Linked DNA regions of Lichenihabitans psoromatis. The protein of the gene in region 1 interacts with the protein of each later gene in a pairwise test. Links are inferred from orthologs where the notes say so. Each region holds a gene or a part of one and is shown in the gene's direction. Other genes may lie near its edges.

Region 1 (4,765 bases):
TGGATAGCGGCATCGAGGTCGCCCTCCCCGAGACGGGAGCCGCGGAGGCGATGGCCCGGCTCGCCCTCTTGCAGAAGCAATCAAAGCTTCTCGACAAGGATCTCGTCTCGGTCGATCTCCGGGACCCGGAACGAATCACCGCCCGCTTGTCCGACGATGCGGCTGCCGCTCGCGTCGACATGCTCGCCAAACGACCAAAACGGAAGGTGATCCCCGAATGATGCCGCCGCGCATGCGTCCCATCTCGACACGGAAAAGCGCAGTTCTCTGCGTGCTCGATGTGGGAACCTCGAAGGTCGCTTGCCTGATCGCCAAGCTCGTGCCGGCGGAGCCCTCCGACATGCTGCGCGGACGCACACATCGGTGCCGTATCCTCGGCATCGGCCATCAGCGCTCGCGCGGCATCAAGGGTGGCGCGGTGATCGATATGGACGAAGCCGAAAGCGCCATTCGGCTCGCGGTCGACGCGGCCGAGCGGATGGCCGGCGTCGAGGTCAGCAGCGTCATCGTCACGACGACGGGTGGCCGCCTGTCGTCGCAACATTACAGCGCCAAGGTCACGATCGGCGGCAAGGCGGTCTCCGATTACGATGTTCATCGCGTGCTCGAAGCCAGCACGACGACAGCGCGGCAAGGCCGGGCGGTGTTGCATTCGCTGCCGAACGGCTTCTCGCTCGATGAAACGCGCGGCATCCGCGATCCCAAAGGCATGATGGGCGACGAACTCGGCGCCGAGATGCATGTGATCGGTTGCGATGCGGCCGCGGCCCGCAATCTCATGCTGGCGATCGAGCGCTGCCACCTGACGATCGAGGCCCTGGTCGCGACCCCCTATGCGGCCGGCCTGTCGGCCTTGGTCGACGACGAGGCCGAACTCGGCGTCGCGCTTATCGACATGGGCGGCGGCACCACATCGACGGGCGTGTTCGCGGGCGGCAACCTCGCCCATGTCGATGCCATCGCGGTGGGCGGCAACCACGTCACGATGGATATCGCGCGCGGCCTGACGACCCGGCTGACCGATGCCGAACGCTTGAAGACGCTGTATGGCACCGCGATCTCGTCGGCCTCCGACGAACGCGAAACCTTCGCGGTCGCGCATGTGGGCGACGACCCGGATCAGCCGACTCATCTGCCGAAGTCGCATCTCGTGCGGATCATCCGGCCGCGCGTCGAGGAGATCCTGGAACTCGTCCGCGATCGTCTGAAAGACGCCGGTTTCGCAGCCCATGCGGGCCGTCGGCTCGTTTTGACGGGGGGCGCTTGCCAATTGACGGGTGTCGCAGAAGCCGCACGTCGGATTATTTCGCCACAAGTGAGAATCGGGCGCCCTTTGGGTATTCAAGGATTGCCCGAATCAGCAAAGAATCCAGCATTCGCGGCGGCTGTCGGTTTGCTGATCTATCCGCAATTCGCTGGCATTGAGCATTTCGAACCCCGAGGGCAGGCACCGATGCAAGCCACTGGGACGGACGGCTACATGTCACGCGTCGGGCGGTGGTTGAAAGACAGTTTCTAAGAATTGCGAAAACGCGGGACGGCGGCTCCGCGTGATCGCACCGAGATGTTGGATATCCAGGGGACCCACGCGCAAGCGCCCCAAGCAATCGAGAGGCCACAAGCGATGACGATCAATCTCAAAGGACCGGAACTCCGGGAACTGAAGCCCCGCATCATGGTGTGCGGCATCGGCGGAGCCGGCGGTAACGCGGTCAACAACATGATCGTGTCCGGCCTGATCGGCGTCGACTTCATCGTGGCCAACACCGACGCGCAGGCGCTGACGAGTTCGAAAGCCGAGCGCATCATTCAGATGGGCCTGCAGGTGACCGAAGGCCTCGGCGCTGGCTCGCAGCCCGAAGTCGGCCGCGCCGCCGCGGAAGAAGCCATCGAGGAGATCCGCGATCATCTCGCCGGCGCCCATATGGTGTTCGTCACGGCCGGCATGGGTGGCGGCACCGGCACCGGAGCGGCCCCGGTCATCGCTCGCACGGCGCGCGACATGGGTATCCTGACGGTCGGTGTCGTCACCAAGCCGTTCCAGTTCGAAGGCCAGCGCCGCATGCGCGTCGCCGATGCCGGAATAACCGAACTGCAGAAAGCGGTCGATACGCTGATCTGCATCCCCAACCAGAACCTGTTCCGCGTCGCCAATGAGAAAACCACGTTCGCGGATGCGTTTTCCATGGCCGATCAGGTGCTCTATTCGGGCGTCGCCTGCATCACCGACCTGATGGTCAAGGAAGGTCTCATCAACCTCGACTTCGCCGACGTGCGCGCCATCATGCGCGAAATGGGCAAAGCCATGATGGGAACCGGCGAAGCCTCTGGCGACAAGCGCGCCATTATGGCGGCCGAAGCCGCCATCGCCAATCCGCTTCTCGACGAAGTCTCGATGAAGGGTGCGCGCGGCCTGCTGATCTCGATCACGGGCGGCAACGACCTGACGCTCTACGAGGTGGATGAAGCCGCCAGCCGCATCCGTCAGGAAGTCGACGACGACGCCAACATCATCCTCGGCGCGACCTTCGACTCGAACCTCGATGGCATCGTCCGCGTCTCGGTGGTTGCGACCGGCATCGACCAGCCGGTCGGATCCAAGGAGCTCATCGCCAGCGAAACCCGCATCGCCGAGGCCACTCAGCGCCTGCGTCAGCAAACCATCGCGCGCCCCGTCGAAACCAGCGCGGTTCGTTCGCTCGCTGCCCCCGAGCACGCTCAAGCCTATGACCAGGCGCCGCAGCAAGCCCAACTCGCTCAGCCCGCGCCGGCTCCCATCCACTACGCCCAGCCCGCCCCCGCCGCGATGTCGAACGATGTCGAGTTGATGCCGATCCAATCTAAGGCAAGCGTGTTCCAGCCCCAGGTGCCGATGCATCAGGAGCAGCCACGCGCCGAGCATGTCGACAATGGCCCGTATATTCCGCCGGCCCCCCAACAGGTGCAGCGCGCCCAGCGGATGCCGCAGGTGGAAGATCTGCCAATGCCGGTGCAGAACCAGATCCGGGCCCAGCGGAACGACCCGCAGGCCGAAGCCGTTCAAGCCGACACGAAGCGTCGCAGTCTGCTCGAGCGCCTCGCTTCCTTCGGCATGAGCCGTGGCGAGGAAGCAGCGCCTCCCGCCCGCCCGACGGCGCCGGCGCCCCGCGCCCAAGCCAACATGCCGGCTCCGCATTATGGCCAGCCTGCTCCGCAGCAGCAGGCCTATGCTCAACCGCGCGCTCAGCAGCCCGGCTCTGTGCATGCAGAATATGGCAAAAGGCCCGTCCCCGCCGCGCCGGCTCGCAACGCCCATGTCCCGGCCGATCAGCATGGCCGTCCGCTGCCCCACGCTCGCCCGAATGAGGACGACCAACTCGAAATTCCGGCTTTCCTGCGGCGGCAATCGAACTAATTCGTCGCTAAAAGCTGCAACAAATCTAAGCGCATTCCGTCTTCTCGGAGTGCGCTTAGGCTTATAAGCTCCTGTAATCGAACGGTTAACACGATCAAAAAGCATCGCCTTGTATTGTGTTACATCACGTAAAAAAGCGTGATTTGGCTAACCAAAGGCATCCGCGTAGTTTGGCTTCAACGAGACGCGGCGACATGAATCGAACCGCTCCCCGCAGCCAGATGATCGCTTCTTAGCGGTCGAGATTGCGGAGTTTCTGGGGAAGAACCGTGGCAACGGTCGGCTGCAAATAAGGCCTTCGGGCCAAGACACTTCCGGTGCGGGGCATGTTTGCCGACCAACCGGGAGATCTGGAGCAGGATAAGAATGAAACTGGGTAAGCAGACCACCCTTAGGAAGAGCACCGCCCTCGTGGGTGCTGGCGTTCATTCCAATGCTCCGGTGAGCCTTATCCTTCATCCCGCTTCCGCAAATTCAGGTATCGTCTTCATCCGAACCGGCCTTCCAGAAGGCGGCCAACGCCGTATCGAAGCGAAATGGTCCAAGGTATCGACCACGGAACTCTGCACTGTCATCGGTGACCCCTCGCGCGGAACCGTGGCGACCATCGAACATCTTCTCGCAGCCCTCTCCGGCCTCGGCGTCGACAACGTCCAGATCGAGATCGACGGGCCGGAAGTTCCGATCATGGATGGATCATCCGCCGCATTCGTGGCCGCCATCGACCGGGCCGGCATCAAGACCCTGACGGCGCCGCGCCGTTACATCAAGATTCTCAAGCCGATCCGCGTCGAGCAAGGTCGCTCTTTCTCGGAGCTGAGCCCGTCGGACGATGGCTTCCGCCTTGATGTCGAGATCGATTATGCCTGCGGCGTGATTGGTCGTCAGCAAAAGTCGATGATGCTGACCCCCGCGAGCTTTCGCGCCGAGATTTCCCGGGCCCGCACCTTCGGATCGATCAGCGATGTCGAACGGCTCTGGAAAATGGGTTTCGCACTCGGCTCCTCGCTCGAAAATTCCATTGCGGTGGATGGTGACCGCGTTCTGAATCCGGAAGGCCTCCGAAGCAGCGACGAGTTCGTGTCGCACAAGACGCTCGATGCGGTGGGCGATCTGGCTCTCGCCGGCGCACCGATCATCGGCACCTACCGGGCATTCTGCCCCGGCCACAAAATGAACTTTCTTGTCCTGAAGGCCATGTTCGCCGACCGCTCATCCTTCGAGATGATCGAAGCTCCGGTTCGGACCAAGAGCTTCTACCCAGATTTCGCGATGCCGGCGATGCCGGCTTTCGCCGAGATGAACTGAAGCCGTTTCGGTCTCGTTCGCTTCGGTCTCGAAGCTCTGTTGCATCTTTGCGCCTCTCCCTAA
Region 2 (3,696 bases), 1.6 Mb from region 1 along the record:
TCACGGCCCGATCGAACCGCTCGTCCGCCATGCCGGGCATAGCGACCAGCAGATGCCCACTGAGAAAGTGAGTGTCGTCGATGTTTTTGGAAGATTTTGTCATCATGCTCAGACTAATCGCGCCACGCCCAGGGCGACAAGCCTCGGTTTCGGGACGAGCGAAAAAGCGCTTGTCCCCTCTCATATTGGCGGTCCCGCTGCTTCTCGCTAGTGCGGCCACTTCATCGTGGGCGGCCGCCCCCGATGGGTCGGCAGACTGGGTGCAGGGCGATCATTCGGCCGTTCGGCTGATCGATGCGGGGCGGGTCACCGGTCAGCCCGGGTCGATGCTCGGGCTCGAGATCCGGCTCGACCCCGGCTACATTACCTATTGGCGGACACCGGGCGATTCCGGAGCGCCTCCCACATTTTCGACGGCCGGATCGACCAATGTGGCCCATATCGAGGTCGAGTATCCTGCCCCCCTGAAACTCGACGAGGCTGGTTCAGAGGTGTTCGGCTACAAGGACGAGGTAACGTTTCCGGTGCGCCTCACACGCATTGAGCCCGCAATGCCCGCGACCCTGAAGCTGGCAGTCGACTACGCCATTTGCGCCACGCAATGTCTGCCGGTCCACGCAATGCTCGATCTCACCCTGACGGACAGCGGCTCGACGGACGACATCGCGCAGGTCCAGCAGGCGCTCGCGAAAGTTCCACGTGAAACGCCGCTTCAGTCGCCGGATCGCTTGGCCATCGACAGGGTGACGATCGATCCGGCCGATCTGAAGTCGCTGAGCGTCGTGGCTCGCGCATCGACCGGAGCGTCCCTATTTGTTGAAGCGCCAGAGGGGTGGTATGTGCAATCCGGTGCGGCATCCGATGCCGGCGGCAACGCCGTATCGTTCCCGCTGACCGTCGTTCAACAACCTACCGGCAGCGACATTCGCGCCATCGACCTCCGACTGACGCTGACCGACAAGACGGGTGCGATCGAAACCTCTGTGCGGGGCCGTGTTGCGTCGGATGTCGGAACCGCCGGACCAAGACCCTAATGGAGCCGCCTATGCCTATTCAAATCGGTGATCGCCTGCCGCAGGCCGAGTTCACGGTCATGACCGCGGATGGGGTATCGGTTCGCACCACGGATGACATCTTCAAGGGACGGACGGTGGTGCTCTTCGCTGTGCCGGGTGCGTTCACGCCGACCTGTCACAAGAACCACCTTCCTGGCTATCTCGACAATGCCGAGGCGCTGAAGGCAAAGGGTGTCGATGCGATTGCGGTGACGGCCGTCAATGACGTGTTCGTCATGGATGCTTGGGCGAAGGCAAGCGGCGGCGCCGGCGTGCTGGAATTTCTTGCCGATGGGGCCGCGACATTCGCTAAGGCGATCGGCATGGATTTCGATGGAAGCGCACGTGGGATGGGGATTCGCTCGAACCGCTATTCGATGCTGGTCGAGGATGGCGTGGTGAAGCACCTGTCTGTGGAAGAAAATAATTCGCGAGCCGACGCCTCTTCGGCAAAGGCCCTGCTCGCCGCTCTGAGCGCTTAAGGAAACGAGGAACCCCGGTGACCGATCAATTGCTGATGGATCAGACCGCCATCACCCTGGTTGCGCCTCGGTTGATCTCGCAGGCGCAACCAACCCGAAAAATATCGCTCCTCGGCATGACACGCGCCGAGTTGGCGGAGGCGTTGCGCGCCATCGACGTGCCGGAGCGTGAACTTCGGATGCGCGGGGCGCAACTCTGGCAGTGGATCTATGGACATGGGCTCACCAGCTTCGATGGAATGCTCAATGTCGCCAAGCCGCTCCGGACCCGCCTCGCCGAAACCTATTCGCTCGCGAGACCCTCGATCGTCAGCGAGCAGGTGTCCATCGACGGAACGCGCAAATGGCTGATCAGGCTCGATGATCTTGGCTCAGGGCCGGACCTGCAACGGCAGCAGAAGGCGGCCGAGGTCGAGGTCGTGTATATCCCGGAAAGCGATCGCGGAACCTTGTGTGTGTCGAGCCAGGTTGGCTGCACGCTGACATGCACCTTCTGCCACACCGGCACGCAGAAATTGGTCCGCAATCTCACATCTCGTGAGATCGTGGCGCAACTCGTCGTCGCGCGCGATCGACTCGGCGATTTCCCCGGCCTTACGCCGCCGACAGACGGGCTTGTGCCGCCGCCGGGGACGCGTGCGGTGTCGAATATCGTCTTCATGGGAATGGGCGAACCGCTGTATAATCTCGACGCGGTTCGCGACGCGGTCGCCACAATGAGCGATGGTGATGGGCTGTCGTTGTCGCGGCGGCGTATCACGGTGTCGACGTCCGGCGTGGTGCCGCAGATCGAGACGTTGGGCAACGATGTCGGCACGATGCTGGCGATCTCGCTACATGCGGTTCGCGATGACCTTCGCAACGAACTCGTCCCGCTGAACAAGAAATATCCAATCGAGATGCTGCTCGAAGCATGCCGGACCTATCCCGGCGCCTCGAATGCCCGACGGATAACGTTCGAATACGTCATGTTGAAAGGCGTCAACGATTCGCCCCGGGACGCGCGGGAGTTGGTTCGGCTGCTGAAGGGCATTCCGGCCAAGATCAATTTGATCCCCTTCAACCCCTGGCCCGGCACCCGCTACGAATGTTCGGACTGGTCGACCATCGAGACCTTCTCGGACATCGTTTTCAATGCGGGCTATGCGAGCCCGGTTCGCACGCCGCGCGGACGCGATATCCTGGCGGCCTGCGGACAGCTCAAGAGCGAGACCGAGAAGCTCCGGGCGCGGGCGAGGCTCATGCTCGACGGGACAGCGGATCCTGCGGTGGATGCGGATTAGCCCGGCGCATCGACCTGCAGCACCGTCGTGATGCGCCGAACCCTGATGGTCTGCGTCGGGGTAATCGTGGCAGGCACTGGCGTGTTGGCGGCGCTGGGCGGGGCACTGCTCTACGAGACCCTCACGCTTCCACCTGCCTCCAGCATCGCCATTGTGAGCCTCCTGAGCATCGTCACGGCCATGTCGAATGGGAATGCGGGCGAGGTGTTCACGGCCATGATCGGCTTTGCCTGGGCCGGCGCGGCTGTGATGGGCTTCGGCCCCATCGTCGTTGCGGCTGTGGTGGGCGAGGTGACAGGAAGCCGATCATTGACGCTCTACGCCGCTGTTGCGGGAGGGATCGCGGCCGCGGGACCGGCGCTCCTTCGCGTCATCCTGCAGGTCGATCCAGTTGCGTCCAGCGAGGCTGCGCTTCTCCTCGAGAGCCGTTTTCTTCTGGCCGCGTTTCTCAGCGGGACGGTAGGTGGAGCGCTTTATTGGTTGCTGGCGGGCCGGTCCGCTGCCGAACCCGGCTGACGCTCATCGCCCTAAACTCGTGCATCAAACCATCAAATTTGCTGGATGGGGGTTGCGTTTCGAATCGAAGTCATTAATTTGCAGCTTGAAATCGGGGTTATAGAGGGTCTGCGGATCCTCGACGCTGAGCGACATACACCGCTTCCTCTCTCTTTACGATGGTTGGACCTCCTAGTGAGGCAACATTTAAGAGTTGTGAGCGACATTTGGCGAATATGGCTGCCGCTTCTTCTTGATGATTGGACTGACATCAAGGAACGGTCGCTGGTGATGTTTGGACGCGGACGACCCTTCGATGAAGCGTAAGTCCCGGGTTCAATCGTGTTGGCGGCAGACACGTCGGACATGCTGCAATTTCAC

What was found. Proteins that work in one complex are often made in the same cells at the same time.
Region 2: the proteins of ftsZ (region 1) and rlmN interact in binary tests that used the Escherichia coli proteins (3 or more experiments, as listed by UniProt). The link is inferred for Lichenihabitans psoromatis from one-to-one orthologs.

What each region holds. Positions count from the first base shown.
Region 1 is NZ_CP036515.1:2,961,376-2,966,140, reverse strand. Bases 1,049-4,009 are described here. They hold ftsZ (cell division protein FtsZ), read left to right. Parts: upstream 1,049-1,624; coding sequence 1,625-3,394; downstream 3,395-4,009. Other genes in these bases: lpxC (UDP-3-O-acyl-N-acetylglucosamine deacetylase), read left to right, coding at 3,761-4,009; ftsA (cell division protein FtsA), read left to right, coding at 1,049-1,519. Also shown: EY713_RS13730 (cell division protein FtsQ/DivIB), read left to right, coding at 1-221; more of ftsA, read left to right, coding at 218-1,048; more of lpxC, read left to right, coding at 4,010-4,702. UniProt on the Escherichia coli protein: Essential cell division protein that forms a contractile ring structure (Z ring) at the future cell division site. The regulation of the ring assembly controls the timing and the location of cell division.
Region 2 is NZ_CP036515.1:1,315,070-1,318,765, reverse strand. The notes cover bases 903-3,696. They hold rlmN (dual-specificity RNA methyltransferase RlmN), read left to right. Parts: upstream 903-1,572; coding sequence 1,573-2,820; downstream 2,821-3,696. Other genes in these bases: EY713_RS06115 (hypothetical protein), read left to right, coding at 2,848-3,336; EY713_RS06125 (peroxiredoxin), read left to right, coding at 1,046-1,537; EY713_RS06130 (protein-disulfide reductase DsbD domain-containing protein), read left to right, coding at 903-1,034. Outside these bases: EY713_RS06135 (YqgE/AlgH family protein), read right to left, coding at 1-106; more of EY713_RS06130, read left to right, coding at 171-902.